2 regions of the Flavobacterium sp. RSP49 genome follow, and region 2 is predicted to be linked to the other one. Evidence: riboswitches for the same ligand, from Rfam matches in the RefSeq annotation. Region 2 holds a riboswitch; the other holds the start of a gene.
What was found. A riboswitch is a leader RNA that binds a small molecule or an ion and turns the genes downstream of it on or off. The one in region 2 is predicted to bind S-adenosylmethionine.

Region 1: linked by a shared signal. The riboswitch ahead of EKM02_RS00670 (Na+/H+ antiporter NhaC family protein) and the one ahead of EKM02_RS05860 (homocysteine S-methyltransferase family protein) in region 2 are both predicted to bind S-adenosylmethionine.

What each region holds. Positions count from the first base shown of each region.
Region 1 covers NZ_RYDN01000001.1:146,497-162,949, reverse strand. Annotated here, with positions in the region: gene kdsB (3-deoxy-manno-octulosonate cytidylyltransferase) at 1-478, opposite strand, end outside; gene EKM02_RS00705 (alkaline phosphatase family protein) at 851-2,950, shown strand; gene EKM02_RS00700 (zinc dependent phospholipase C family protein) at 3,007-4,005, opposite strand; gene EKM02_RS00695 (YoaK family protein) at 4,104-4,853, shown strand; gene EKM02_RS00690 (YeiH family protein) at 4,837-5,793, opposite strand; gene EKM02_RS00685 (LysR family transcriptional regulator) at 5,890-6,786, opposite strand; gene EKM02_RS00680 (hypothetical protein) at 6,806-8,833, opposite strand; gene fabG (3-oxoacyl-[acyl-carrier-protein] reductase) at 8,932-9,678, opposite strand; gene EKM02_RS00670 (Na+/H+ antiporter NhaC family protein) at 9,860-11,182, opposite strand; SAM-I-IV-variant riboswitch at 11,237-11,333, opposite strand; gene EKM02_RS00665 (hypothetical protein) at 11,460-11,882, opposite strand; gene sucD (succinate--CoA ligase subunit alpha) at 12,098-12,970, opposite strand; gene EKM02_RS00655 (nuclear transport factor 2 family protein) at 13,065-13,427, opposite strand; gene EKM02_RS00650 (UDP-3-O-(3-hydroxymyristoyl)glucosamine N-acyltransferase) at 13,429-14,358, opposite strand; gene efp (elongation factor P) at 14,431-14,997, opposite strand; gene lpxA (acyl-ACP--UDP-N-acetylglucosamine O-acyltransferase) at 15,028-15,813, opposite strand; gene EKM02_RS00635 (bifunctional UDP-3-O-[3-hydroxymyristoyl] N-acetylglucosamine deacetylase/3-hydroxyacyl-ACP dehydratase) at 15,884-16,453, opposite strand, start outside.
Region 2 covers NZ_RYDN01000007.1:79,969-96,421, reverse strand. Annotated here, with positions in the region: gene rsgA (ribosome small subunit-dependent GTPase A) at 1-298, opposite strand, end outside; gene EKM02_RS05905 (NHL repeat-containing protein) at 589-1,662, opposite strand; gene EKM02_RS05900 (bifunctional 3-deoxy-7-phosphoheptulonate synthase/chorismate mutase type II) at 1,749-2,831, opposite strand; gene EKM02_RS05895 (prephenate dehydrogenase) at 2,918-3,775, opposite strand; gene EKM02_RS05890 (aminotransferase class I/II-fold pyridoxal phosphate-dependent enzyme) at 3,915-5,063, opposite strand; gene EKM02_RS05885 (prephenate dehydratase) at 5,134-5,961, opposite strand; gene EKM02_RS05880 (dicarboxylate/amino acid:cation symporter) at 6,335-7,588, opposite strand; gene gldA (gliding motility-associated ABC transporter ATP-binding subunit GldA) at 7,817-8,719, shown strand; gene metF (methylenetetrahydrofolate reductase [NAD(P)H]) at 8,975-9,931, opposite strand; gene metH (methionine synthase) at 10,013-12,694, opposite strand; gene EKM02_RS05860 (homocysteine S-methyltransferase family protein) at 13,027-14,028, opposite strand; SAM riboswitch class I at 14,294-14,413, opposite strand; gene EKM02_RS05855 (NAD(P)/FAD-dependent oxidoreductase) at 14,506-15,558, opposite strand; gene EKM02_RS05850 (bifunctional precorrin-2 dehydrogenase/sirohydrochlorin ferrochelatase) at 15,666-16,247, opposite strand; gene cobA (uroporphyrinogen-III C-methyltransferase) at 16,323-16,453, opposite strand, start outside.

The DNA.
Region 1 (16,453 bases), on a different contig from region 2:
CGGATCGCGAGAAGTATAATGCAAATTCGTTTTGATCCACTACAACTTTTACATTATTGGGATTATTAATATCGGTTTCATTTGTGATTTCGCGCATCAACGAAGCTAAATCTACTTTTTTATCCAAATCATTTCTAAAAACTTCAATCACTTTAGCTAAAGGTTCCGCATCAATAAAAGGTTCATCTCCTTGTACATTAACTACAATATCAACATCAAGATTTTCTATTGCTTCTGCAATTCGATCACTTCCGGATTCGTGTTCTTTGATGCTTCGAATAACGTTTCCTCCGTGAGTACGTATTTCGTCATAAATTAAATCGGAATCAGTTACTACAAATACAGCATCAAATAATTTAGTATTTACAGCTGCTTCATAAGTTCTTAAGATTACCGTTTTACCGCCTAAATCCTGCATCAGTTTAGCAGGAAATCGTGTAGAGGCGTATCGCGCGGGAATGACTGCTATTATTTTCATTTTTTTGTTTTTGTTTTTTTATTTGCGTTTAAAACTTTCATAACCACTACAGCTAGGCTCTTTATAGTATAAAACTACTCCATTATCCTAATCCAGTCTTGCTAACAGGCTACTAAGTTAGTCTGTTTTTATGAATTAGGAAAACGGTACTACAATCTCAGTGCTTAATTGTAGTGTGTTCTTTTTCAATAAACAACTAATCTTTTCCTCTTAAATCTCCAATTTTTAAAGCATTTTATTCTGAAATTGGGTGTTTTATCACAATAAAAAAATTTAAAATAATTACATTATAAACGGAATCTAAATCTGAAATTTAAGTGAATCTTAAAATTAAAGTGCACTAATAAACTCTATATTTGTTCAAAAAAATCTATGGAGGTTATAAAAAAAGTTTCGCCATTCTTATATTTAGTGGCGTTTTACGTTAGTATAAGTTTTATTTTAAGAATTATACTTTTTTTTCATCCCATCACACAAGCCTCATTTACTTGGATTGATACGTTAAACTTATTTATATTTGGATTTTTATCTGATTTTTTTGTTTTTGTTTTGGTCAGTGGCTTTTTGTGGCTCTATCTTATTTTGATCTCCAACACAAAATACTTTAAACCTTACGGGTACATTATTTTTGGATTATTAGTAGCCTTATTACTTTATGTATCATTTGGAAACACGATACTCAACGAATATGGCAGTGCTTTGCCAAAAATTGCAACAGCTTTTATTTCCATAAAAGCAATTTTATTTGGATTATTACTTTTTTTACCAAAATACCGAAACCAAATCAGGTACTGGTTATTTTCCTTCGTCATCTTCTTGTATGTTGTTTTAATTTTACAAAATGGAATCAGTGAATACTTTTTTTGGAATGAATTTGGGGTCAAATACAATTTTATCGCAGTAAATTATCTAGTGTACACTAATGAAGTGATAGGTAATATTATGCAGTCTTATCCTGTGATTCCCTTATTTTCTGCACTATTTATTTGTGCAGGATTAGTCACTTATTTTATTGTAAAGAAATCAAAAAACTATATTGAAAGCATTCCCTCTTTTGTACAAAAAATCAAAATTTCAGGAATTTACCTGCTTTTCTTCGCACTTTCATTATTGGCAATTCCCGCTTTATCGACTAAAGAAAATTCTCAAAATATGTTTGCCAATGAATTGCAAGCCAATGGGCTCTATAAATTTTATGTTGCATTTATGAAAAGTGAATTGGATTATTTTAAATTCTATAGAACAGTTCCTAACAGTGAAGCCTTTGCCCAATTAAAACAACAAATTTCTTCTATTTCAGGAGAATCAACTTGGAGAAAAATAAAGAATGAAGCTCCCGAGAATCATAAAAATGTAGTTTTGATCACTATTGAAAGTTACAGTGCGGAGTTTATGAAAATGTATGGAAACGAGAAGAATATCACTCCGTTTTTAGACAGTCTGGCCACTAAAAGTTTAGTATTTACAAATCTCTATGCCGTGGGAAACAGAACAGTTCGCGGTCTTGAAGCTGTTACTTTGTGTTTTCCCCCTACTCCCGGCGAAAGTGTTATAAAAAGGAAAGACAATAAAAATAAATTCTCTACCGGAACGCTCTTTAAACAAAAAGGCTATACTGTAAAATTCATGTATGGCGGCGATTCCTTTTTTGATAATATGGGCGATTTCTTTTCAGGAAATGGATATGAAATTGTGGACAAAAAAACATTTGAACCCAACGAAATCACCTTTGCTAATATTTGGGGCGTTTGCGATGAGGATATGTATAACAAAGCGATCAAGGAAATGAACAAAGAAGCAGCCGCAAATAAACCGTTTTTTAATCACATTATGACCGTGAGCAATCACAGACCATTTACTTATCCAAATGGGAAAATTGACATTCCCGGAGATGCAAAATCTCGTGACGGCGGTGTAAAATACACAGATTATTCCCTAAAAAAATTCTTTGAAATGGCCAAAAGACAACCATGGTTTACCAATACCGTTTTTGTTATTATTGCCGATCATTGTGCTTCGAGTGCAGGAAAAACAGAACTTCCGGCAGATAAATACAGAATTCCAGCAATGATTTACAGTCCAGAATTAGTTGAACCAAGAAAATACACTAATCTCATGTCACAAATTGATATTATGCCAACAGTTTTTGGGTTATTAAATTTTGATTACCAAAGTAAATTCTTTGGTCAGAATGTTTTAAAACCGGACTATAAACCAAGAGCTTTGATAGCTACTTATCAGGATTTAGGATTGATTAAAGACAATGTGTTGACAATTATTTCACCCAAAAAAACCGTCAAACAATTTCGATTAACTTTGAAACCCAATCAAAAAGTAGCTTCTGATTTTCAAATATTTTATGATCAAATACCGCTCACAAAAGAAAGAACGGATTTAGTAAACGAAACGATTTCGTATTATCAAACTGCCTCGGATATGTTGAAAAAAAAGAAATATCAAAAAATTAATTAGCATAAGAAAACGGGTGAAATTGAAGTCTCACCCGTTTTTTATTTGGAAATATATCGTTACTCTTTTTCGTTTGTTAAACCAAAAAGATTTCCTTTTTCAAAAGTTTTCAAATCCTTTTTTAAAGTTTTGCTATTGCGCTTTGTAAGTTCGGCAGTATCAAGAGTACTTAAATCTGGTTTTCCGGCATTAACCCAAGCCGTGTACCAAAAACTTGCAGTGGCTGTAATGGCTTTTTTCATTTGTTGTTCAACCATTCCGTTCAACTCCGTGTGCAATTTAGCAGCATATTCGTCGGAATATAACATTCCTCCGTATTTGTTCTTGACAACATTTCCAGCGGTATCCGTTACGTACATTTTGCTTTCAGCAGTTGAAGTTCTTAGTTTTTTATCGCCAGCCAATAAAGGTTCCACTAGACCATGCGTATCCAAAATGATATCCCAAGTAGCTTTCTCTACATTTTCTAAATATTTTCCTTCTGGTACATTTAATTTATACTCTTTAGCAAACAACTCCGGCAAACGGCTTTCCCATAAGGAATGAATTCCTTTTTGATTTGTGTTTTGTCCATCGTGATTATCTGATGTATGCAACGGCATATGCGCATCAGCTAAATAATGACCTAAATCCCCCGCAATAAAAAGAATTTCATTTTTTCTTTTATCCTTGAACGCTTTAGTCAATTTGACCATCATATCTTGAATATACCACGGTAAAATTCCGTTTTTAGTCAAAAACTTCTCATCGTACTTCAGCTTCGCTTCTTCCATAGTTTTAGGAAACGTTTCCACAGCTCCAAAATTCTCCATGTCAAAATAATGACGGGGCGGCTCTGCTTTATCATTCAAAACATTTCTTCTCAAATCCGGAACAGTAGATTCTTGGGTAATGAAATCAATGTGATTGTAAAAAAAGGTCTGCAATGGTTTTGGAAGTGCCATTACCGCCGCTCTATTGATTCGTTCATGACCAATAACGCCCCACGACAAAAGAAAAAGTGCAACTCCAAGAGCAGATAAAGTGATAAGTGTAGGTCTAATTTTAAAATTTTTCATTAAATTTATTTTTTTGAAGTACAAATGTATTTCTTTAAATCGTTATTAGAAAAAATTGAGTTTAAGATTCTGTTAATTAAAACAAGAAAAGTACAACTATGTTTCGACATCAAGGAAAAAACAGAACTTTTATTCATAACCTGCGTTTAGCCACTTTACTATCTTTTGTTGCCGGAATTGTAAATGTTACTGGAGTTTTATCCGTACACACGTTGACCACAAATGTTACGGGACATTTTGCCTATTTTGCCGAAGAAATAATGAAACAGAATTATATAGCAGCTATTACCTTTTTTGTATTTACTATTTTCTTCTTGTTGGGCGCTTTTACCTCTAATTTTTTGGCAGAATTAATTTCTAAAAAACATCCTGATTTATCTCATGTCATTCCTATTTCACTGGAAATGATTATTTTGATTGGTATTGGTATTTTTGGATTAGCGTCTGAATTATCCAGCATTGAAGGAAAATGGATTGCTTTTTCGATGCTTTTTGCCATGGGAATACAAAACTCTTTGGTTACAAAAATATCTCAATCTACGGTTAGAACAACCCATTTAACGGGGCTTTTTACTGATTTGGGAATCGAACTGTCACAATTATTTTTTTATAAAAAACCCGAAGAAAATAAAAAATTAAAGATTAGTATTTATTTGAGATTGTCTATTATTATATTCTTTTTCATGGGCTGTATTCTAGGTGGTTTTTTGTATAATTTACTAGGCATGAAAACACTTTTTGTTGCCGCAACCTTTTTATTGTTTGCACTTTTGTATGATTATATCAGATTACAATTTCATGTGATCAAACGAAAAACCTTCCGTCATAAAACTATTTTAAATAAATAATTGAAATTAAAGTTGCAACTGCAATGAATGTCCAAAGTAAAACTCCCTGCACAAGCGGTTTTAATCCTACTGATTTCAATACATTCCTATTTAATCCGGTACCAATTAAAAACAAAGTTACCGTCAGACCTATTTTGGCAAATGAAACTAAATGTGGTCCTGCACTCTTCATTTGTGGCAGATAGGTATTGGCGATCATTGCCAAAATAAACAATCCTATAAAATACGGAATTTTTATTTTTCCGGATTTATTTTTGAAAATAAATGCGGTAATCAATGCTACAGGAATAATCCACAACGCACGTGCTAATTTTACTGCTGTGGCTATTTGCATGGCTTCAGGACCAAATTTACTCGCTGCTCCTATCACAGAACTCGTATCATGAATAGCAATGGCGCACCATAATCCAAACTCTTTTTGCGATAAATCCAGCCAATGACCTACTGCAGGAAATAAAAACAGTGCTACCGAATTCAAAATAAATATCACTCCTAAAGCAACTGAGGTTTGTTTTTCATTCGATTGGATTACGGGAGCGATAGCGGCAATAGCACTTCCTCCACAAATTGCAGTTCCACAAGAAATTAAATGAGATGTTTTTGTGTCCGTTTTAAACCATTTTCCTAAAAAAGTTCCTAAAACTACAGTGCTCACAATAGAAGCAATTGTAAAAAAAAATCCCTCTTTTCCAACAGAAATAGCATTGTCAACATTCATTCCAAATCCTAAACCAACTACCGAAAACTGCAACAGATAATTAGTGGCTTTATGATTCAATTCTAAAAAAGGATGTCCAAAAAGGTTAGCAACAATCAATCCTAGTACCAAAGCAAAAGGCGGAGAAATAAAAATTGTGGTGCATAACAAAAGCAATGCAACGAAAATGAGTTGCTGCAATTTGGCATTTAGTTTAAAAAAAATAAAAGATTCCTTCTGAATTGCTTTTCGATTCGTTTCCAATGTAAAGTTGTTGAATTAATACAGTACAAAGGTGAAACGATAAAACTATTTATGCCAATCGCAAATTATAATCTGCTATAACTTTAAATTATAATAATTGGAAATATTCTGGATAAACAAATCGGATAATGAATCTGTTTTTCCTTGTAGCGTAATAATATAAAAGTATCGTTCTATAATCAGGTCTTCAATATCTAATATAGCCAATTCATTGTTTTTAAGTTCTTTTTTGATGGCATGAATCGATATAAAAGCGACACAATCCGAGTGCATTAAATAGGATTTTATACTTTCCGTACTTCCCAATTGCATTTCAATTTGTAGTTCGGATATTTTAATGTCAAATGGTTTCAACGCATGTTCAATTACTTCAAGTGTTCCTGAACCTTGTTCTCGCATTAAAAAATGCATCTTTTTAAGATCATCCTGAGTCACTTCATCACGATTTACTAATGGATTGGTACTCTTACACACCAAAACCAATTCATCTTTTAAAAACTCGGTATATTTAATAGATTTATTTTTAGATTGTCCTTCAACAATTCCTATTTCAATTTCTTTTTTTAATAGAGCGTTTTCTATTTGTTCCGTGTTTCCATTGAGTAAACTCACTTTTATATCTTCCAATTTTTGATGGAAACGAGCTAAAAGTGGTGGAATTATATACTGAGAAATTGTAGTACTGGCACCTAATTGCAACAATCCGGAACGTTGATTAATCAGCGTGCTCATGTCAAAATTAATTTCGCGATACACTTCAAAAATGTTTTTAGTATGTTTCAATAATACTTCTCCAGCAGTTGTCAATGCTATTTTAGATCCATTTCTGTCAAACAGTTTGATTTTATAATCCTCTTCTAATTCCTTAATGTGTTTGGAAATCGCAGGTTGTGAAATAAACAATTCGGTTGCCGCTTTTGTAAAACTCAACCGATTGGCAACAGTATAAAATACTTTCAGTCTAAAATCCATGTTGTTTAATTGTGTTTTATTAAAGTAATCCGTTGTGTTTTCGAACAAACCATTCGGTTGTCAGTAAAATTGAAATTAAAACCAATAACCACATCCAATCTATCAAAGGAGTTTTGGTAACACTACTCTTTTGTATCGTCTTGTATTCCTCATTTTCTAAAAGCGTTTTAATCAATACGTCTACTTGATCTGAAAAATACGCTTTTCCTTGTGTTTGCGTGGCTAATTGCGTCAATTTATCCACATCTGGATTTACGAATTGCTTTTCGATATCAAAATCAAGAATTTCAAAACTATTGGAATACGTAGTTTTAGAATTTAATTCTTTTACCGTAAAAGTATGAGAACCCGCTTTTAATCCGTCAAGATTAACTTTATAGGAATTACTCTCTTTCAATAAATCGTAATTTTTCGTTTGCTTGGTTTGGGTATTTTTTACCGCTATAGTCAAACGGGCTTTTTCATCAAACTCATAATTTTTATTGAAATATTGTGCCGTTATTTCAATGGCTTCACCGGAATTATAAAAACTTTCATGTTCAACAACCAATGATTTTTTAGAATTATTAGAAGCCAGAAATTGAATAATCTTATCCATGAAAACGTCATATTTTTCAAAAGATTGATTATTTACATGTGTTTGCAAGCGCCATTTCCAACTATTTTCACCCAAAAGATAAGTGGCTCGCCTGCCTTGATTTTCTGCAAAAACCAGTAAAGGCGCATTCGTATCTATTGTTCTGATTTTAGATGAAAGCAAAACTGACACAACTCCTTTTGTAGTTACGGTTCCAAAAGCGTTTTGCAAAGGCGGTAAATCTTCAAACCCAATATTGTCCGCTGCAAACAAATTAAATTGCGCATTAAAAACCGACAAATAGTCTTCTTTTTGTCCGCTCATTTTAAAGCTTAAATTATCCTGTTGCTGATTCAAAAAATTGAAATTAGTGTTGTTTCCAGTAATAATAAATGTATTAATTCCGGCAACTTTATTACTTTCAAAAATAGTTTTGAATTCAGTCGTTGGTTGGTATAAAATCAAAACATTATAATCTTGTAATGTTTTGATTTCATTTGGTTTAACAATTATTACTTTACGCTGTACATTCGATTCAATAGCTCTTTTCATAGCCCCTAAATCGGGATGATTTATAGCTGAAATTATGGCAATATTTGTTTTTTGATCAATAACTTCAACTGCAAAATTCTTGGTGTTGTTATATGTGTTTTTTTCTTTTTCTTTTGATGAAATTGTAACTTTAAAAACCTGTAATCCTATTTTATCAGCCGGCAAAAGTACGGGTACAGTTGCTGTCTTCTTGGATGGTGATAAGGTAATGGATTGTGTACTGAATACTGAATTTCCTTGTGAAATAACAAAATTCGCTTTTATACTTTTAGTTCCTGAATACTGCAAAAAAACCTCTACAGGAAATTTATTCTTATGAAAAGCATATTTATTAACGTTCACTTGATTGATTTTTAAGTCAAATAATTTTGTCGTGTCGCCTAATATTACCGGATAAACTTTATTTAATGGGTCAAAACTAAATACATAATCATTACCTGAAGTCTGGTTTCCATCTGTGATTAAAACTGTTGGATATACGGTGTTTTTATAAATGCTTTTTAGATTTTTGGCAACAACATCGATATTGGTTTGAGTTCCCTTAAAATCAAAAATTTCCGTAGGTTCAAAATCATCTGAGAACTGATACGTTTGCACGTCGAATTTCTCTTTTAAATCTGAGTTTAAGTGTATTCTTTTATACAATTCTAAAGCATTTTCATTAGCATTCAAAAAAGAAATAGAGCTCGAATTATCAACAACAATCGGTAAAGGCGTTTTTACCGTTTCGAAGGTATTTTTGGTGAGTATTGGATTAATCAACAACATTAAAATTCCAAAAATGGATAAAAAACGTAAAAAAGCCAAAAACCAACCGACTTTCGATTTGTTTTTGGCATTGTAGATATATTGAAAAAATGACAAACCACCAGCTATTAGTAATGAAAGCAATAATAATAGTAGCATGTTTGTGGTCATTTATTCTTTATTAAAAGATTCGAAGATTAAATAATAAATTATAATTTAAAAATCTTTAAATCTTTAAATCTTTGATTTTTTAATCTTTTAATTGAATTTTAAGTAAGCATTCCGCCACAAACATTCATAACCTGTCCGGTTATATATGCACTCATATCTGAAGCAAAGAAAAGGCACGCATTGGCAACGTCTTCAGTTGTTCCGCCACGTTTTAATGGAATTCCATCTCTCCATCCTTTTACAACATCTTCGTTTAATTTAGCCGTCATTTCCGTTTCTATAAATCCCGGAGCAATTACATTACAACGAATGTTACGAGATCCTAATTCCAATGCTACAGATTTCGAAAAACCAATAACTCCCGCTTTAGAAGCCGCATAATTCGTTTGTCCTGCATTTCCTTTCACTCCTACTACTGAACTCATATTGATAATTGAACCCGAACGTTGTTTCAGGAAAGTACGCTGAATGGCTTTAGTCATATTAAAAACCGATTTCAGGTTAACATCAATAACTTGATCAAAATCACCTTCAGACATTCGCATCAATAGGTTGTCTTTAGTAATTCCGGCATTGTTTATCAGAATATCGACTGTTCCGAATTCAGCTAAAACCGCATCTACAAGAGTTTGTGCTTCATTAAAATCAGCTGCATTCGATTGATATCCTTTGGCTTTAATCCCTAAAGCGTTCAATTCATTTTCCAAAGCCAAAGCTGATTCAACAGATGAACTATACGTAAAGGCAACGTTTGCACCGTGTTTTGCAAAAATTTCCGCAATTCCTTTTCCAATTCCGCGACTCGCACCAGTAATTATGGCAACTTTTCCTTCTAGTAATTTCATATTCAAAAATTAGTTTAAATTTTATTTGGAGCTATTCCTGCTATCCGCTTCAATCTTTTATGACCGCTATCGCTCACATAAAAGGATTTCCACTACTATCAGGGCTATCTTACAATGGTCAAATATATAATATTTCCCTTTTTAAAAAAAATTCAAAAGCAATAACAGTCAAATTCAACTCTTAAATTTTAAAGAAACGCTTAGTCCATTTGTCCCAAAACGAACTGTAAATAGCCACTAATGTGAAAATTAATAAAAACAAATGATACCAGGCATTACTAATTAAATCAAAGAAATTTAAGCTACCATTGGCATAACTCAATATAAGTAATATTTGAGCGCCATAAGGTAAGATCCCCTGAATTACACACGAAAAAATATCCAGAATTGCTGCTGTTTTTTTTGGATTTAAATTGTATTCATCATTAATTTCTTTGGCAATAGGTCCCGTAATTACAATAGAAACAGTATTATTGGCGATAGCCAAATTAGCAAATCCAACTATAGCGCCAATTCCGGCCTGTGCTGATTTTTTGTTTTTAATTCTTTTTTTTATTTGGACTAATAAATATGTTATTCCGCCCGCTTTATCTACCATCGCAGCTAAACCTCCCGTAAGCATTGACAATAAAAAAATATCTGTCATGCTGGTAAATCCCTCATATATTTTTTGAGTGAACTCCATGAGCGTAAATAAACCACTAAAATATCCAATAATACCAGCTAATAAAGTACCAATAAGCAATGTTGAAAAAACATTAACACCCACAACCGCCAATACTATTACTAAAATATAGGGTACAATCGCGATCCAGGAAAAATTATTTTTTGCAATGGCAACGGTAATAATATCCGAGTTTAAACCAAGATAAAAGAAAACCAAAATAGTCAAAACCGCAGCCGGAAAGGCAATAAACAAGTTAATTTTGAACTTGTCTTTTAAATCACACCCTAATGATTGTGTAGCGGCAATTGTAGTGTCAGAAATCATGGAAAGATTATCACCTAGCATAGAACCACCTAAAAGAGCGCCAGCTATGAGCGGTAATGAAGCTCCACTTTTATCAGCTAATGCCACCGCGATCGGGCCAATCGCTACAATTGCACCTACTGACGTACCTGTAGCAGTTGATAAAAAAGAAGCTATCAAGAAAATTCCTAATGGAAAATAAGCAACGTCAATGGTATTTATTCCAAGATTCACAACAGCATCTACCCCGCCCATGGCTTTACTTACCACAGCAAAAGCTCCCGCCAGCAAATATATTAAGCACATCGTTATGATTTTACTCTCACCACACCCTGCAATTAATGTAGCCACTTTATCCTCAGTAGAAGATTTAAATAATAAAAAAGCAGCAATGATACCAACTAAAACAGCTATTGGCGATGGAAAAGCATAAAAATCATTTAGAATAATTCCCGCTCCCAAAAAAGTAAAAATAAAAACAAATAAAGGAATTAATGCAAAGGCATTTCCTTTGTCTTTTGAAAATAAAGTCATAAAAATAATTTAAAATTAAAAATTACGACGAAAAACAAAGCTAAAAATGGGAATGTAGACAACATTTTTTCCAAAGGATTTGGCTTATCGTTTTAGCACCTTGCTTGTTGCTGCAGGTTGCTATCCTATTGAAGGATTCGTGATAACGGGTGCAAAAGTAATTAATTATTTATGAAATATTTTGAATTTTACTCTAAAAAATAATAAAACAAAAAAAACGCCACATAAAAATGTGACGCAATTATAAGTAAGATATTGAAAAACAGTCTTTAAATAATTAAAAAGCTACATTCCATTTTGGCAATCTTCCATTTTCGTCTAGGAAGTTTTGTAAAACTTGTCCTTCTATGAATGTTGGAATCACTTTAGTTTTATCGTTGAATGTCTCATACCAAACCACTTCTAGCGTGCTGATCTCTTCAATTTTCATTTGCGCTGGCCAAGAATATTTTCTTCCTGTTTTAGCAAATTGGTGTCCTTCAACAATCTTTTCTTTTAGACCTCCATTTTTGATTTTCAAAGTTCCGTTATTTTGGACAGTTCCGGTAGAACCCACCATAATCAACTCTTTCTCTTCTGCTACGGCATATACTAAAAATATTCCAGATCCTTCTGAAGCATTACAAACTTCGGCTAAACTATCTTCTGTAGTGAATGAAAACTGATTGGTAACTTTGAATTTTTTTAACTCTTTATACATTTTTTTTATTTTAATTTGAATTGGCTTCAGCAAAAAAATACCCAGCAATACCGCGAAGTCCATTAGAAACCATTCGTTTATGTTTACTTTTATTAGGATTACATCTGAAAAACAGATTTATTTACTAAAGTGCAAAGATATTTCTTTAATTGAATTTATAATAAAAAAAGCCCCACAAAATGCGAGGCTTTTATAATATTTAGTTAGAGTTTAGATTAACCTAAAACTTCTTTTACTTTTTTACCAATTTCAGCTGGAGAATCTACTACGTGAATACCACATTCTCTCATGATTTGCTTCTTTGCTTCAGCAGTATCGTCAGACCCACCTACGATTGCACCTGCATGTCCCATTGTGCGTCCCACTGGAGCGGTAACTCCTGCAATGAATCCTACAACTGGTTTACGATTACCATCAGCTTTGATCCAGTGAGCTGCATCAGCTTCTAATTGTCCGCCAATTTCACCTATCATTACAATACATTCTGTTTCAGGATCGTTCATCAATAATTCAACAGCTTCTTTTGTTGTAGTTCCAATAATTGGGTCTCCACCAATACCAATAGCAGTAGTAATTCCCAATCCTTGTTTAACTACTTGATCTGCTGCTTCATAGGTTAATGTTCCCGATTTAGAAACAATACCAACAGTTCCTTTTTTGAAAACGAAACCTGGCATAATGCCAACTTTAGCTTCACCCGGAGTAATTATTCCTGGGCAGTTAGGTCCTATTAGACGAGCATTTCTTTCTTTTACGTAACTATTTGCTTTTATCATGTCAGCAACAGGTATTCCTTCAGTAATTGCAATAATTACTTTTATACCTGCATCTGCAGCTTCCATTATTGCATCAGCAGCAAAAGCCGGTGGAACAAAAATGATAGTTGTATCAGCTCCTGCTTGTTCTACAGCATCTTTTACAGTATTGAAAACGGGTCTGTCTAAGTGAGTTGTCCCTCCTTTTCCTGGAGTTACACCACCAACAACGTTAGTACCGTACTCAATCATTTGAGAAGCATGGAAAGTTCCTTCACTTCCTGTAAAACCTTGAACAATTATTTTGGAATCTTTATTAACTAAAACACTCATGATATATTTTTTATGTAGTTTTTAAAATTGTTATGCAAAAGTATAAAATAGTAAGCAGTAATCAGTGTTCAGTGTTCAGTTTTTTGACACTAAATTAGGATAATTGACTCATTTGATACCCTCTGTATAATTTATTGTCTTTTATTTCCCAAATAGCTATAAAATGTGCTAATAACATCTCTTCTCTAGGATTTTCAATTGTTTTGACAAAATGAGAATAGCGCACGGAAATTAAATTATTTTCACCAATAATATGGCTTATTCGAACTTTAGAACGAACATACGCTTTGCTTAAATCATTAGATAAATTTAATAAAGAATTATAATCCAACTGAATGAATCCTTTGCTGCTATTCCATTCTACTATTACTTCCGGGTGCAAATAATCTTTGATGACTTCGCTGTCAATTAAAGCATCTGATTTATAAAATTGTTGAACGATTTCTTTTGCAGACATATTATTTTAGTTTAGTAAGAATTTCTGGTATCTTTTTAATATTGGCCAGTTGCTTCAATTTTTCTCTTGATTCCTCAATTGGCGTTCCAAAATAGGATTTACCTCCCTCTACCGATTTTGTAACTCCGGTTTGCCCTAGAATAACAGCCTTTGCTCCTATTGTGATTCCGCTGGTAGTTCCTACTTGCCCCCATATTGTAACTTCATCTTCTATAATAACGCATCCGGCAATTCCGGTTTGTGAAGCAATTAAACATTTTTTCCCAATCACGGTGTCATGACCTACATGCACCTGATTATCAATTTTTGTGCCTTCACCAATAATAGTGTCGCCAGTAACACCTTTGTCAATTGTACAAAGCGCTCCAATTCCCACATTGTCTTTGATAACCACTCTTCCACCGGAAAGTAATTGATCGTATCCTTCAGGACGTTTTTTATAATAAAAAGCATCGGCACCCAAAATTGTTCCTGCGTGAATGATTACATTATCACCAATTACGGTATAATCATAAATAGAAACATTAGAATGTATCACACAATTTTCTCCAATAACAACATGATTTCCAATAAATGTATTGGGCTGTATTACAGTTCCTTCACCTATTGAAGCTGAAGCAGGGATTGATACATTTGAGTGCTGAAAAGGTCTAAAGTGTTTTGTTAATCTGTTGAAATCCCTAAACGGATCATCAGAAATCAGTAATGCTTTTCCATCAGGACAAGCTACATTTTTATTAATTAAAACTATAGTTGCCGCTGAGTTTAACGCTTTATCATAATACTTAGGGTGATCTACAAAAACAATATCTCCAGATTCAACAACATGTATTTCATTCATTCCAGTCACTGGAAAATTTTTATCACCAACATATTCACAGCCGATGATATTTGCAATTGCTTCTAAAGAGTAAACTTTTTGGAATTTCATTTATTATTTAGTATTGAGTGTTCAGTGTCCAGTGTCCAGTATATCTGATTACTGAACACTAATTACTGCAAACTATTCTTTAACTCGTTCCATATAAGAACCTGATGCAGTATCTATTTTAATTTTATCTCCTTCATTGATAAACAAAGGTACATTTACATTGGCTCCTGTTTCAACAGTTGCTGATTTTGTTGCATTTGTAGCAGTATTTCCTTTGATACCTGGTTCCGCATAAGTCACTTCAAGAATTACAGATGCCGGCATATCTACAGAAAGAGGTAAATCAGTCTCTGTATTGATGCTTACCATTACATTTTCGCCTTCTTTTAATAATCCTGGGGAATCCAAAATATTTTTATTCAAGGAAATTTGCTCAAAGGTTTCTGTATTCATAAAATGGAATTCATCACCTTCCGGATATAAATATTGAAATTTATGATTTTCAACTCGAACTTCTTCGATTTTATGACCCGCAGAAAAAGTGTTGTCCAATACTTTTCCGTTTGTTAAACTTCTTAGTTTAGTTCTTACGAAAGCTGGTCCTTTTCCTGGTTTTACATGAAGAAATTCAATGATTTTGTAGATATCGTTGTTGTATTTAATACACAATCCGTTTTTAATGTCTGATGTAGATGCCATTTTTATTTTTATTTGTTGATTTGTTGATTCTTAATAATTTCCTGAATAGCCTTTCATTACACCTCTTGAAGAGTTTCGAATAAAATCAATGATTTCATCTCTTTCCGGCGTGGCCTCCATTTCAGCTTCAATAATACCCAAAGCTTGCGTGGTATTGTAATTTTTTTGGTACAGAATTCTGTAAATATCTTGAATTTCTCTGATTTTTTCTGTTGTAAAACCACGTCTTCTCAATCCCACAGAATTAATACCTACATACGACAAAGGTTCTTTTGCGGCTTTGGTAAAAGGGGGAACATCTTTTCTTACTAAAGATCCACCAGAAATCATGGCATGATCTCCAATATGGATAAACTGATGAATGGCAGCCAATCCTCCAATAACGGCATATTTACCAACGGTTACATGACCGGCCAGAGCGACTCCGTTTACAATAATAGCATTATCACCTATGTGACAATCGTGGGCAATATGCGCCGTTGCCATTACCAAACAATTATTACCTAAGGTAGTTTGTCCGGATGCTATTGTTCCCCTATTGATGGTCACACATTCTCTTATGGTACAATTATCTCCAATAATTGCTAAAGAATCTTCTCCGCCAAATTTTAAATCCTGTGGAACTGCTGAAATTACTGCACCAGGGAATATATTACAATTTTTTCCTATTCTTGCGCCTTCCATTATGGTAACGTTAGATCCTATCCAAGTACCATCCCCAATAACTACATTATTATGGATGGTTGTAAACGGTTCAATGACAACATTTTTAGCGATTTTAGCGCCAGGATGAACATATGCTAGTGGTTGATTCATATTCTTTGTTTAATCGTTTAACTGTTTAATCGATTAACCGAATACACGATTAACCAAATCAACAAAAAAATTACTGTTTCTTAGCAATTTGGGCCATCAATTCTGCTTCAGCAACCAGTTTTCCATTTGCATACGCATTTGCTTGCATATGACAAATACCTCGTCGGATAGGCGTAATTAAATCGCATTTAAAAATCAAAGTATCGCCTGGTAATACTTTGTGTTTAAATTTAACATTATCTATTTTCATAAAATAAGTCAAATAGTTCTCCGGATCCGGAACCGTGCTTAAAACAAGAATCCCCCCTGTTTGTGCCATGGCTTCCACAATTAAAACACCTGGCATAACCGGAGCTTCAGGAAAATGACCTACAAAAAAGTTTTCATTCATAGTTACATTTTTCATTCCCACCACATGAGTTTCAGACATTTCTATAATTCTGTCAATCAATAAAAATGGGGGTCTATGAGGCAGGACTGCCATGATTTTATGAATGTCCATCAGTGGTTCCTGATGTAAATCAAAAACAGGAACATAATTCCGTTGTTCAATTTTTATGATTTTAGCCATTTTCTTCGCAAATTGTGTGTTGACAAAATGCCCTGGTTTATTAGCTATTACCTTACCTTGTATTTTAGT
Region 2 (16,453 bases):
TGGTTACCAGCAAGAAAACCCTGTCAATATTAGACGCAATAATATGCATCTGATGGGATAAATTCACTGATTTCCGAACGATATAATTCTTTCTGTCATGAATGTTATGAATGGTTCCCGTAACAGTATCGGATGATTCTTCTAGTTCATAATCCACAATATCACCTACAGCAATAGGATTGGTGCTTTTGATTCCTTTAATTCGGAATTTCCCTTTCATACGGCATTCAATAAAATCCCCTTGTTCGGATTTTACGGTGTACCAACTTCCTGTAGATTTGTAAACTAGTCCTGTCATAAAGGATTATTTGATTGAAGATTAACTATTTTAGATTTCTGATTTAAAATCTAAGACTTTGCAAAGATAATTCTTTGTTTTAGGTTTAAAGTTTAAAAGTTTAAAGTTTTTCACTTTGAGCAACTTTACATACAATTAAAAATAGAAAATCCCCACAACTTTTGACAAAAGCTGCAGGGATTTATATTTAAAAAATACGGACTAGGCGTTTAGTACTTTTTCTTGGTGACCAATACTTTCCTGGTGAATCGCTTTGAACATTTTTAGAGTGGCATTCGTAATTACACTATCTATTCGTAAGCAATTTTTCTTATTTTCCCATTTCCAGCAATATATACATTCCCATTATTATCTATTGCAACACCAAAAGGTCTATCAAATGTCGCAGTAGCAAGTAATCCATCAAGACTACCTGCTATTCCTGTACCAGCAAACGTAGTTACAACTCCAGCAGGAGTTATTTTACGAATTTTATTAGAATGAACATCCGCAACATATAGATTTCCTGAAGCATCAATTGTAAGGCCACTAGGAAGACCAAAACCTGCATTACTACCAGTACCATCAACACCGTATATGCCGCCTCCGGCTAAAGTAGTCACTACCCTTGTAGGGCTAATTTTACGGATTTTATGACTACCCCATTCTGATACATATAGATTCCCTGAGGTATCTATAGTAATAGAACTAGGATGATGTAAACTAGCTAAAACACCTATGCCATCTACGCTACCTTCGGCTCCACTACCGGCAAAAGTACTTACCGTACCTGATGGATTAATTTTGCGAATCTTATTATTTGAAATATCAGCTACATATAGATTTCCTGAAGCATCTACAGCAACATCAGTAGGGGCAAGAAAACTTGCTTGACTTCTATCTCCATCAACACTACCGCCAACTCCTGTTCCTGCTACAGTAGTTACCACACCCGTTGGAGAAATTTTGCGAATCTTATTATTACCTGTATCAGCTATATATAGATTACCAGAAGCATCAATTGTGAGCCCTGAAGGTCCTGCAAAACTTGCTTCTATACCTATAGCATCAATGCTTCCAGGAATGATATTACCTGCAAAAGTAGTTACTACTCCTGCAGGACTAATTTTCCGAATCTTGCTAGCACCTACTTCTACCACATACAAATTACCTCCTGCGTCTGCCACAAGATCTTCTGGTCTCCAAAAAGTAGCTTGAGTTCCTACTCCATCTTCACTAGCGTTAGGTAAACCAGATCCTGCGAAAGTAGTCACCATATCATAACTCTTGTTAGAAGGTGGAGTTACATCCTCATTAGAATTACATGAGATAAAGAGAAACCCTAAAAAAATCATATTTAATACTGCAAACGATAATTTTCTCATAAGTTTTAATTATTAAGACTACGCAATACTACAAAAAACCTACAAATATTTGTAGGTTTTTAATAAAAATTTATTTCCTTGTATTATTAAGCATTCAACACTTTTTCTTGGTGACCAATACTTTCTTGGTGAATCGCTTTGAACATTTTTAGTACAAACTCTTCTGTCAACCCTTTCTTCTCGCCTTCCAAAATCATTTTTCCTAAAATTTCGTTCCAACGATTGTTTTGCAATACAGCAACGTTAGCGTCTTTTTTCACTTGACCAATTTCGTCAGCCACTTTCATCCGTTTGCCTAACAATTCCAATAAATTCGAATCCAGAACATCAATATTCGCTCTCAATTTTGTCATTTTATTAGCAAACTCGTCCGTATCACCACTTACTTTTCTCACTTTCAAATCTTTGAAAATCTGTTTCAAAGCATCTGGTGTCACTTGTTGCGCTGCATCACTCCATGCATTATCCGGATCAGTATGCGTCTCGATAATCATACCGTCGTAATTCAGATCTAATGCTTCTTGAGTCACTTCAAGAATCATCTCACGGTTTCCTGTAATATGGGAGGGATCAATGATCAAAGGCAAATCAGGGAATTTATTTTGCAATTCAATAGCTATCTGCCATTCAGGAATGTTTCTGTATTTCGTTTTTTCATACGTAGAAAAACCTCTGTGAATAACGCCTAAATTCTTAATTCCTGCCGCATGCAAACGTTCCACACCACCCAGCCACAAAGCCATATCTGGATTTACCGGATTCTTGACCAATACAATTTTATCGGTTCCTTTTAATGTATCAGCAATTTCTTGCACCGCAAACGGATTTGCAGTTGTACGGGCTCCAACCCATAATACATCAATATCATGCTCTAAAGCCAATTTACAATGCGCTGCAGTCGCTACTTCGGTTCCCATAAGCAAGCCGGTTTCTGCCTTTGCTTTTTGCAGCCATTTAAGCCCTATTGCTCCTACTCCTTCAAATCCTCCCGGACGCGTTCTTGGTTTCCAAATTCCTGCTCTAAAAACACTTACGTCAGAGTCTTTCAATTCATGTGCAATTTTCAATACTTGATCTTCTGTTTCAGCACTACAAGGTCCTGCGATTACAAATGGATGAGTCAAATTGAATTCATTCAACCAATTTCTCATTTCTTTCTTGTTTTCCATCTTTTCTAATTTTTACTTTTTTTATTTTATTCTGTGTTGTTTACTTTAACTGTAACCTGCTCCTGAAGCTTCTGAAAAAATGCTGGTTACTTTTTTATATTTATTCCGTTTAATATTTCTTTTATTTTGTTGACACTTTGCATTTCATTGTAAATCGCATCGTAATCTTCTTTTTCTAATAATTCTTTAAATTTTGACAAATTCGAAATGTACTCCTCTAATGTTTTCACAACCTGCTTCCTGTTCTGTTTAAAAATAGGCGTCCACATTGCCGGTGAACTCTTGGCCAAACGAACCGTACTTTCAAAACCAGAACCCGCCATATCAAAAATATCCTGCTCGTCTTTCTCTTTGTCAATTACCGTTTTTCCAAGCATAAATGCACTGATATGGGATAAATGCGACACATAAGCAATGTGTTTGTCATGTGATTTTGGATCCATATACCGAATCCGCATTCCCATTGCCTTAAACAAATCCAACGCTCTTTCCTGTAATTTAAACGTTGTTTTTTCGACCTCACAAATGATATTCGTTTTCCCTTGAAACAATCCTTTTATCGCTGCCGATGGTCCTGAAAATTCCGTTCCTGCAATAGGATGCGTTGCTATAAAATTCCTTCTTCTAGGATGATTAGCAACCGCTTCACAAATAGGCGTTTTTGTCGAACCTACTTCAAAAACAATGGTATTTTCACCAATAACATCCAATACTTTTGGCAAAACACTTAATACAACGTCAACCGGAACAGAAACGATTACAAAATCTGCATCGGATAAATCATCAAATGTCGCACCAGCATCAACAACTCCCAAAGTTATTGCTTCCTGCAAATGATTTTCATCAGTATCGATTCCATAAATTTTGGCTTCCGGATGCAGTGCTTTAATGTCCAATACCATTGAACCGCCTATCAATCCTATTCCTATTACAAATACTTTCATTTCTTATTTTTTGTAGCTAATCCTGCTATTCGTTTCAATCTTTTCCTTTTTGACAGCAAAAAGGAAAAGGATTTCCACTGCTATCAGGGCTAGGGCATTTCGTTTTTTAATACATTTATTTTTTTAAAACGAATATTTTTTATGCAAACCGGTCAATTGCTTCCTGTACTTTTTCTTCTTTTACACACAATGCAAATCGGATGTAACCTTCTCCATTAGAACCAAAAATGGTTCCCGGCGTAATAAAAATAGATTTGTCATATAAAATTTCATCTATGAATTTCTCCGCCGATGTGATTCCGTCCGGCAATTTTGCCCAAACAAATAATCCAACTCCTTTTTTATAAACTTTACAGCCTAATTTCTCAGCCAGTTGTTCGGTAAGAATTCTGCGTTTTCTATAAATCACATTCATCGAATCAAACCAAGTTTTGTCACTTTTTAAAGCTGCAATCGCTCCTTTTTGAATCCCGTAAAACATACCGCTATCCATGTTGCTTTTCACTTTCAAAACGGCATCAATGCAAGCTGCATTTCCCAGAAGCATTCCCACTCTCCAGCCCGCCATGTTAAAAGTCTTACTCAAAGAGTTCAATTCTAAAACCACGTCTTTTGCACCTGCTACTTGCAACAAACTCATCGGATTGTCGTTCAAAACAAAACTATACGGATTGTCGTTCACTAATAAAATGTTATACTTTTTGGCAAAAGTCACTAATTTTTCAAACAATGCCAGACTTCCTCTGGCTCCAGTTGGCATGTGAGGATAACCAATCCACATGATTTTCACTTTCGACAAATCCAATTTTTCCAAAGCTTCAAAATCCGGCTCCCAGTTATTGTTTTCTTTTAAGTCATAATAAATCGGCACAGCTCCCACTAAATTTGTCACCGAAGTATAGGTTGGATATCCTGGATTTGGGATCAGCACCTGGTCGCCTTCATTCAAAAAAGCCAGGGAAACATGCATAATCCCTTCTTTTGACCCCATCAAAGGCAAAATTTCGTTAGCCGGATTCAACGCAACTCCGTAATTGTTTTTGTAAAAATCAGCCATACCTTGTCGTAATTCCAGCAACCCTTGATAACTTTGGTATTGATGCGCATTCTCCTCTTGCATTGCCAGGACCATTGCCGCAATTACCGTTTGTGACGGCTGCAAATCCGGGCTTCCAATTCCCATATTGATAATGGGTTTCCCTTCAGAAGCCAGTTGCCTTACTTCTCTCAACTTTGAGGAGAAATAGTATTCTTCAATTATTTCGAGACGTTTCGCTATAGTAATCATTCTTCTATTTTAAATTTCTTGTAAATCGATCTTAATCTAATTCCCACTTCGGGGGTTGGGGTTAAGGGCTTTATAATTTTGTGTTTTTATATTCGCCTAACACTTTGAAATATTCTGCCATAATGATTAATAGCGACTTTGCTTTCGCATAATCTTCGTATTTTTCAAAAGTGACATCTACAAAAAACGAATATTTCCAAGGCGTTTCTATTTTTGGTAACGATTGTATTTTGGTTAAATTCAATTTGCAATCGCTCATCACATTCAAAACTGCCGCTAAACTTCCCCGTTTATGATCCAATTCAAATTTGATAGACGCTCTGTTAATCTCGTTTTCCGGAACAAATGAATTCTCTTTTTTGATAATGACAAACCGTGTCATATTATTTTTAATCGTTTGAATTTCAGGAGCTAAAATTTCTAAATCATACATTTCAGATGCGGTTTTACTGGCGATTGCAGCAATTCCTTTCAACTGATTTTCCTGAATTCTACGAGCCGTTTCGGCAGTATCTTTATCTTCGACTAATTTTATATTTGGATATTTTTTAAGGAATTCCATACATTGCAAAATGGCCATAGGATGCGAATGTACTTCCAAAATATCTTCTATTTTCTGCTCTTTTAAGGCCATTAAATTTTGATGAATTCTTAAATAATGTTCTCCTATTATGTGTAAATTATTCTTGTCAATCAATGCGTAATTCGGAATAATTGGGCCCGCAATAGAATTTTCTATAGCCATAACTGCCTGATCTGATTTACCGGAGAGCAGGTTATCCACTAACTCTTCAAACGACAAACATTCATCTAAAGCAACCGCCTGATGAAAATATTCTTGTGCCACCTGATGGTGAAAAGAACCCGTTATACCTTGTATTCCAATTATTTCATTCATTTCACACCTTTTTAAGCAAAAAAAAATCCCGATTTACATCGGGATTGTATATTTATAGTATCAATTTAATTTTATAATCAAATAACCATATAACAATCCCTTTCGACCTTCCAGAAGAAATAATAAGAGTTGCTAAAATAAAATCGGTTATTCAACATGCTGTTGTTTTTTGTGTTAATTACTCTGCGAATGTATACATAATTTCCAGCTATCCAAAAAAAAAGGCTGATTTTATTGAACAAAAAAAGAATTCGCTAAAAAACTGGTTATTAATTATGTAATAATTAAAAAAAGGCCTTTAAAACACCAATAAGTCGTTGCTATTTTACTGTTTTTAAAACTATACCATTGAAACCAGCTAAAAAAAGTGGTTTTATACAACTACTTTTTCAGCAAGCCATTTTTTTCCTTCCGAAATTCGGGCAACCATCATCGCCGACACTAAATCACCATTCGCATTTAGCAATGTCGCCATTGGATCTACTAAAGTCCCCACAATCATTGCAGCTGGAAGAGCTTGTTCCATTGGGAAACCATAAACGGTAATCGCCAAAATTTCTCCTATATAACCTCCATTAGGAATTCCGCCTTCAACTACCGAAACAATTACTGTAATTCCTAACGCCACTAATAAGGTAGTTGGGTCCGTTAAATCTTTTCCGAACATGGCGAAAATTACCGCAATTTTCACAATAGATGACATACTGGATCCGTCTTTATGCAAAGGCGCACCCAGTGGAATAACTACATTTCTGATGTGAGCCGGAATATTCATTTTTTCGGCACCTTCCAGATTGGCAGGAATAGTGGCAATGCTGCTGCAAGTTCCCAATGCGGTTAAGGAAGGCGTAATATTATTTTTCCAAAATACTTGGAATCCTAATTTCCCTCCAGCGATAAAAGCGTACAAACTAAAAAACACAATAAAGTAGAAAGCACAAACCGCATAATAAAGCCCCAAAGGTTTTGCATAAGCTCCAAATAATTGCGGTCCAAAAATTCCAACCTGATACGCGAAATAAGCCCCCAAACCTATTGGAGCCGTTTTCATGATGATGTGTAACAATTGTTTCATCACTTCATTGCCTGAATTCAAAAACCTGCTGAAATCTTTTCCTTTTTCCCCGGAACGCAGGGCGGCAAACCCTATTAGAAAGGAAAAAATGATTAAGGCCAACATGCTTTTTCGAGAAAGCAGTTCATAAAAATCCCCGGCTGTAAGCAATTGGGTAATTTGTGAACCTGTATTTGTACTTTGTATACTTTCTAACGGTATTTTTGAAATAATGATGTCTTGATGAATGGGAAATAACAGGACACCAACCAGCATCAAAATGGCAGAAATTAATACGGTGCTTAAAAACACTCCCATAACAATTACAAATAATCTTCCCAGTTTCTCTGATTTTTCTAAATTGGCAATCGAAGATGCAATCGTAAAAAACACCAAAGGGATAATGGCGGTAAACAATAAATTCAGAAATATATCGCCCAATGGTTTAATCACTTCTACTTCCTTTCCAAAAACTAAGCCCAATATACTTCCTGCCAAAATTCCGCCAAGCAGCAATAAAATACTTTTGTAGTTTTTCAAGAAACTCCCTGATTGTGTGTTTTTCAAATTCATATTCATATAGTTTACGGTAAATATATAAATCTAAAAGAGAATATCATCTCGCTTTTTAAAACTTTGCCAAAGTCTTTTTTACCTATTGAACTCCAGCTCAAACGCTTTTTAATTGAACCACATAGAAACATAGAATTTATTTTATTTTAATGCGTCTGACCGGTATTCAACTACTAAAAACAATAAATGAATCCTTTTTCTGTTTACTTTTACAACAAATAAAATTCCATGTCGATAGAAGTTACTAACATATCCAAAAGCTACGGTGCACAAAAAGCACTAGATAATATTTCATTTTCCATTGATAAAGGAGAAATCGTTGGCTTTTTAGGTCCAAACGGAGCTGGAAAATCAACTTTGATGAAAATATTGACGACTTATATCAACGCCGATGAAGGCTCCGCATTAGTAAATGCATATGATGTAAACAGCCAACAAAAAGACGTTCAGCTATCTATTGGTTATTTACCGGAACACAATCCGCTGTATTTGGATTTGTATGTACGCGAATATTTAGCCTTTAACGCTGATGTGTATAAAGTAGCTAAATCCCGTATCGACGAAGTAATTCAACTTACTGGTTTAACTACCGAAAGTCATAAAAAAATAGGCCAATTATCTAAAGGATATCGGCAACGTGTGGGCCTTGCCAATGCGTTATTGCACAATCCCGATGTTTTGATTTTGGATGAACCAACCACTGGTTTAGATCCAAACCAATTAATCGAAATTCGTAATGTGATTAAAAATGTGGGAAAAGACAAAACTGTTTTCCTTTCGACGCACATTATGCAGGAAGTAGAAGCGATTTGTGACCGTGTTATTATCATCAATAATGGAAAAATTGTTGCCGATAAAAAACTGGATAACTTAATTTCTGAAGATAAGGAACAAGTGATTGAAGTAGAATTCGATTATAAAATTGAGGAACAATTAATTGCTAAAATCGAAAATCTTATTTCTTACAAAAATATACATGACATGATTTGGGAGTTGACTTTCAAAGCGGATAAAGACATGCGCCCCGCTGTTTTTGATTTTGCCAATGCCAATGGTTTAAAGACACTTCAGCTGAATCAGAAGAATAAAAATTTAGAGGCCGTGTTTAGGGAGATTACGAAAAAACAGTAATCATTGTTCAGTCGCAGTTTGCAGATGAAAAATACTAGCCATTTATAATACTTATACCGTTTGATTTGTCATTCCGACGAAGGAGGAATCCCATGCGGTGAAATTCCTCCTTCGTCGGAATGACAAAATTATGAGAATTTGGAATGAATAACGACATTTATAACCGCTAAATCCCTAGCCCAGATCGCAGTAAAAATCCTTTTCTTATCTCGTTTTTTTAGACAAGAAAAGATTGCTTCGTTCCTCGCAATGACTTTAAAAAACCTTGCTCGCTATTTGTCGAATATTTTCTGATTTTCCCATAGAATAATAATGCAATACAGGAACTCCGGCTGCTTTCAACTCCAATGATTGTTGGATAGCCCATTCGATTCCTACTTGTCTGATATCTGCGTTGTTTTTGCACTGATAAACGGCATGAATTAAATCTTCAGGCAAATCGATTCTGAAAATTTGAGGTAATACTTGCAGGTGTCTTTGCACTGCGATTGGTTTGATTCCCGGAATAATAGGAACGGTGATCCCCATTTCTCTGGCTTTGGCAACAAATTCGAAGTATTTTGCATTGTCAAAAAACATTTGCGTCACCACATAATCCGCACCGGCATCTACTTTTTCTTTAAGTCTTTTCAAATCTGAAATTAAAGACGGTGATTCTAAATGTTTCTCCGGATATCCCGCAACTCCAATACAAAAATTGGCTTTATCATCAACATCCATGAGGTCATGCAAGTACTTCCCGCAATTTAATTGGTTAATTTGTTTGACCAAATCAACTGCAAAATCATTTCCTCCTAATTTAGGAACAAAAGACTGCTCGTCTTTCATGGCATCGCCGCGCAAAGCCATCACATTATCAATTCCCAGATAATGACAATCAACTAATAGATATTCCGTTTCTTCTTTGGTAAAACCACCACAAAGCACATGAGGAACGGTATCTACATTGTATTTATGCTTGATCGAAGCGCAAATCCCAAGTGTTCCCGGACGCATTCTGGTTAGTTTTTTTTCCAATAAACCATTACCTTTATCCATATAGATAAATTCTTCGCGAGAGGTGGTTACGTCTATAAATGGCGGTTTAAACTCCATCAACGGATCAATATTATCGTATAATTCCTGTATGCTTTTCCCTTTTTGAGGCGGAATAATTTCAAAGGAGAATAAGGTATTTCCTTTGGCTGCTTCTATATGTTGTGTTACTTTCATCTTTAGTCTTAAAGTTTGAATGTCGAAAGTCGAATGTCACGTCCTTTGGACTTTATGACTTTTGACTTTATGACTGTGTTTTTAATCTGCGATATTCGGGTTCAACCATTTCATGGCTACTTCTGTGGAAACGCTTCTTCGTTTCGCATAATCAATGACTTGGTCTTCTTTTATTTTTCCAAGTCCGAAATACTTGCTTTCCGGATTTCCAAAGTAATACCCAGAAACCGATGAAGCGGGCCACATTGCCATACTTTCAGTCAAGGTCACTCCAATTTCTTGTTCTACATTTAGTAATTTCCAAATCGTAGGTTTTTCTAAATGGTCAGGACAAGCGGGATACCCTGGTGCCGGACGAATTCCTTTGTACTCTTCGGCAATCATTGCTTCGGTACTTATATTTTCATCTGATGAATAGCCCCAAATTTCTTTACGAATTTTTTCGTGTAAATATTCGGCAAAAGCTTCCGCAAAACGATCTGCTAATGCTTTTACCATAATCGAATTATAATCGTCTAAATCTCTTTCGAATTCAGCGGCCCATTCATCCACACCAAAACCGGTCGTTACACAAAATGCACCCATATAATCCGTTTTACCGCTGTCTTTTGGAGCAATAAAATCAGCCAATGCAATGTTTGGAGCACCTTTTGTCTTTTGCGATTGCTGACGCAACGTCAAGAATGTCTGCAATGGTTTTCCGTTTTCGTCACTTATCTCAATGTCATCATCGTTCACTTGATTGGCAGGAAAAATTCCGTAAATTCCTTTAGCGGTTAGTTTCTTTTCTCTCAAAATAACTTCTAACATTTCCTGCGCATCTGCAAAAACCGAAGTGGCTTGTTCGCCCACTACCTCATCCGTTAAAATTGCCGGATATTTCCCGAACAATTCCCAGGTTCTAAAAAACGGTGTCCAATCAATATACGGAACCAAAACATCTAGCTCCACTTCGATCACTTGTTCGCCGATGATTTTTGGCTTTACAGTAGTAAAATCCTCCCAATCCAACTGCAATTTATTCTTACGCGCTTGCTCAATAGTCAAGAAATTTTTGTCGCGGGAACGATTCAAAAACGTCTCTCTAAAAGCATTATACTCCGCTCTAATGTCGCTTGCATATATTTTTTTATCTTTGTTCAATAAACTTCCCGCCACCGTCACGGCTCTCGAAGCATCATTCACATGAATAACCGTTTCTCTGTATTGTGGTGCAATTTTTACGGCTGTATGTGCTCGTGAAGTTGTTGCCCCACCAATCATTATTGGAATTTTAAGTCCTCTTTTGTCTAATTCTTTAGCAAGAAAAACCATTTCGTCCAGTGACGGCGTGATCAATCCGCTCAATCCAATAATATCTACGTTATGCTCAATGGCTGCTGCGATAATTTTTTCGGGAGGCACCATTACGCCTAAATCTACAATCTCATAATTATTACACGCCAGCACCACGCTTACAATGTTTTTACCAATATCGTGTACATCGCCTTTTACGGTTGCCATCAGGATTTTTCCATTCCCTTGTTTGTCTCCGGCTTGTTTGCTGGCTTCAATAAACGGCAACAAATAAGCTACTGCTTTTTTCATTACCCGAGCCGATTTTACCACTTGCGGCAAAAACATTTTACCCGAACCAAATAAATCCCCAACCACATTCATTCCTGTCATTAAGTTAATTTCAATAACTTCAATTGGTTTTTTTGCTGCCAGTCGAGCTTCTTCAATATCCAAAAGAATAAATTCATCCACTCCCTTCACTAAGGAATGTGTCAATCGTTCCTGAATAGTTCCCGAACGCCATTCCTGAATCGCTTTTTCATTGCTCTTTACATCTCCTTTTACATTTTCGGCAAAATCTAGCAATCGCTCTGTGGCATCCTCTCGCCTGTTCAGAATTACATCTTCAACGCGTTCTAAAAGATCTTTTGGAATTTCGTCATAAATAGACAACATTTCAGGATTCACGATTCCCATCGTCATTCCATGTTGGATGGCGTGGTACAAAAACACGGAGTGCATCGCCTCCCGAACCGTATCATTTCCTCTAAAAGAGAACGAAACATTACTTACACCTCCACTAATGTGTGCATGAGGAAGATTTTCTCGAACCCATTTTGTTCCTCTAAAGAAATCCAAAGCATTCAAGCGGTGTTCTTCCATTCCTGTCGCTACTGGAAATATATTCAAATCGAAAATAATATCCTGTGGAGGAAAACCAACTTTGGTAACTAATATATCATACGAACGTTGGCATATTTCTATTCGACGCTCGTAATTATCTGCTTGTCCAGTTTCATCAAAAGCCATAATAATTGCCGCAGCACCGTAACGCTTAATCAATTTAGCGTGATGAATAAATTGTTCTTCGCCTTCTTTCAAGGAAATCGAATTTACCACACTCTTACCTTGCACCACTTTTAGTCCAGCCTCAATAATATCCCATTTCGAGCTATCAATCATGATTGGAACTCTGGAAATATCCGGTTCAGCAGCAATCAAATTCAGGAATTTCGTCATGGCATATTCACCATCAAGCATTCCTTCATCCATATTTATATCGATGATTTGCGCGCCACCTTCCACTTGCTCTTTGGCAATACTGAGCGCTTCTTCGTATTTTTCTTCCTTGATTAATCGAAGGAACTTTCTAGAACCGGTAACATTCGTTCGTTCACCAATATTTACAAATACGCTGTTGGGCGTAATGATTAAAGGCTCTAATCCTGATAATACAAGGTTTCTTCTAGTTTCTGCTTGTGCCATTTTTTATTTATTTTTTTCAACAACGGAATAAATTTTGTTGTTGTTGCCTTTTATTTTCAACGGAATAAATTCTCCCGAAGCTTCGGGACTACAAAATGAGTCGTTCCTACGGAACTCTTATGTTGCTTGCTCCGCGAAGTCTCCCGACTTTTAGGATGTGTTTCAAGGTCTCTGACCTTGGTTTTATCGGTTAAAAACCGATTGTCGCTTCCTCAAAGTCGGAGACTTTGCGGAGCGGGCACGGATTACAAATCCGCGCTATCTAGTTCAACTAAAAAAATCCATTTTCAAACATCACTACACAGTTTAAAAAAACCATGCAGGAAATTTAATTACATTGTCGCCGTTGAAACCCTAGGTTTATACTCCTTTGCAATATCAGCAATCAACTTAATGTGTTCTGGCGTTGTTCCGCAACATCCACCTATGATATTTACTAAATTATCGTCTAAATATTCTTTGATAAAGGCCTGCATCTGTTCTGGCGTTTCATCGTACTCTCCAAAAGCATTGGGTAATCCTGCATTAGGATGTGCCGACACGTTGAAAGAAGTGTTTTGTGATAAGGTCTGCAGATATGGTTTTAATAAATCAGCTCCTAAGGCACAATTGAACCCTACACTCAACAACGGAATGTGTGAAACCGAAACTAAGAAAGCTTCCACGGTTTGACCTGAAAGTGTTCTTCCTGATGCATCGGTAATTGTCCCGGAAACCATGATTGGAATGTCAATATTACGTTCGTCTTTGACTTCTTCAATAGCGAAAAGAGCCGCTTTGGCATTTAAAGTGTCGAAAATGGTTTCCACCAACAGTAAATCACTTCCTCCGTCTATCAGTGCTTCTACTTGTTGTTTGTAAGCAATGCGCAAATCATCAAAAGTTACCGCTCTGTAACCTGGATCATTTACATCTGGTGACATACTCGCTGTTCTGTTTGTTGGTCCAATTGAACCGGCTACAAAACGGGGTTTCTCTGGATTTTTGGCTGTAAATTCATCGGCTACTTCACGGGCAATTCGTGCTGATTCGTAGTTGAGTTCGTAAACAATATCTTCGAGATGGTAATCTGCCATTCCGATGGTGGTTCCAGAGAACGTATTGGTTTCAACGATGTCTGCTCCTGCTTCAAAATAGGCGGCGTGTACCGCACGAATCGCTTGTGGTTGCGTAAGTGACAATAAATCATTGTTCCCTTTTAAGGAATGTGGAAAATCTTTGAAACGCTCTCCTCGAAAGTCTTCTTCAGAGAAATTGTAGCGTTGCAACATGGTTCCCATAGCTCCATCGAGTACGAGTATGTTTTTTTTAATGGCTTCTTGAATGCTTGACATATCTTGTTATTTCTTGTAAATCACGATCCATTTCGGGATTTACACTTTTGATTATTAATTACAAAAGTTCACTATATGAACTCTTTAGCCCCGATTGAAGCGATATCCTATTTTTCTGGCGTTCAGAAAAAAAGATATAGCGTAAAGCGGGAACGGTATTGGCAAAAAAACGCCAATTGTTCGCTCCTGATACCGAAATTAATTCAGCAGGCTAAAAATATATGTTGTCAAGAAAAGGTTTGAGAAATACTGAGTGAGTATTCGTGTGTTATCTATCTTAAATACTGAAACTGGTTCTGTATAAAGTAGAATGTAGCACCTTCTTTAAAGATAAAGGGTTGCTAAGGTTTCATTGGGTCTTTCCCTCCGCCTTTCGTGATAACTTTCAATAAATATAGGAACAGTGCAAAGTAAAGACATAGCGCCTATACTTGCAAGTATTAGCGCTATATTTTTTAACTAGTTTGTATTAAGTTGTTAAACGATGGCTTTAACCACGGCTTTTGGAGCTTCTTTACGAGTTCCGTCAAATCCGTCAACACCAGAAACTGTAGTATATTTCAGCACATATTTCTTACCCGGATTGATTATTTGGTAGGCTGCCTGACACATCATAGTTGCTTCGTGGAATCCACAAAGAATCAATTTCAGTTTTCCTGGATAAGTGTTTACGTCACCAATGGCAAAAATTCCAGGAATATTCGTTTGGTAATCCAAAGCATTATTTACTTTGATGGCATTTTTTTCAATGTCTAATCCCCAGTCTCCAATAGGACCTAACTTTGGAGTTAATCCAAAAAGCGGAATAAAATAATCTGTAGGAATGGTTCTGTGGGCTCCATTTTCTTCAATATCAATTGATTCTAAATGTTCGGCTCCATTTAAACCAACTACTTCTGCCGGCGTTATCATTTTTATTTTTCCGGAATCTTTTAACTCCTGCACTTTTTCGACCGAATCCAAGGCTCCTCTGAATTCATTTCTACGGTGAATTAAAGTCACTTCGGAAGCAATATTCGACAAGAAAATACTCCAATCTAAAGCGGAATCACCACCTCCTGCAATTACTACTCTTTTGTCTCTGAATTTTTCCGGATTTTTAATGAAATACTTGATTCCTTTATCTTCGTAAAATTCGATGTCTTCAATCAATGGTTTTCTGGGTTCAAAACTTCCTAATCCACCAGCAATTGCTACAACTGGTGCATGGAATTTTTTTCCTTTATTTGAGGTGACAATAAAACTTCCGTCTTCTTGTTTTTCAATAGTTTCTGCACGCTCGCCAAGGGTGAATCCTGGCTCGAACTGCTTGATTTGTTCCATTAAATTATCCACTAAATCCCCCGCTAATACTTCTGGAAACCCTGGAATATCATAGATTGGTTTTTTAGGATATAATTCTGAAAGCTGTCCGCCCGCTTGTGGCAAAGCATCCAGAATATGGCATTTTAATTTCAATAATCCTGCTTCAAAAACGGCAAATAAACCAGTTGGTCCGGCTCCTATTATAAGGATGTCTGTTTTAATCATTTTTTTATTCTTTATGTAATGTAATTGTAGTAAACTATTTTGTACAAATTAACGATTGATTTTTACAACTTTAAATGATAAATATCATTTGTTAATTTGTAATGCTTTTATTCTTTGTTTTTTAACGTCTCGGTTATTTCATTCATTTTTTGTACTTTTTCTTCGAAATTCCCTTTGAGTGTTTTGCGATATTCATTGAGGTTTTCGACCATTTTATTAATATCGTCCGGAATTATTTCTTCGAAAAACTCCCGTAATCTTTTGGCTGTTGTCGGTGATTTTCCGTTGGTTGAAATAGCAATTTTTACATTTCCTTTGGTTACAATTCCGCCCAAGTAATAATCACATAATGGTGGTGTATCAGCAATATTACAAATCAAGAATCTTTTTCGTGACAAGTCGAATACCCGTTTATTGACTTTCAAATCATCGGTACAGGCAATTACCATGTGGCGTTTGCGAAGCATCCAGCGATTGAACTTTTTATAGGTCAATATTACCGAAGGATGTTTTGCTGCCAGGCCTTCCAATTCTGGAAGAAACCTTGGTGCCACCACTTCAACATTGGCATTTGGACTGGATTTCAACATGAAAGATAACTTTTCTAAACCCACATTTCCTCCACCTACAATAAGTACATTGAGGTTGTGTAGTTTTAAAAAAACAGGATATAGTTCGTTTCTTTCCATTACTATCTTATTTTCCTCTCCCCAACCCTCTCCGAAGGAGATGGAGCCAGAGCTTGAATAATTTATACTTATTTTTTATGCAATGTTACTTAAAATGAATTCTTCGTGAAATCCTTTTAACTTGATGCTTTCTTTGACCACTTCTCCAATAACAATTATTGCTGGCGAACTTAATTTATTCTCGGCCACGACTGCTTGAATACTAT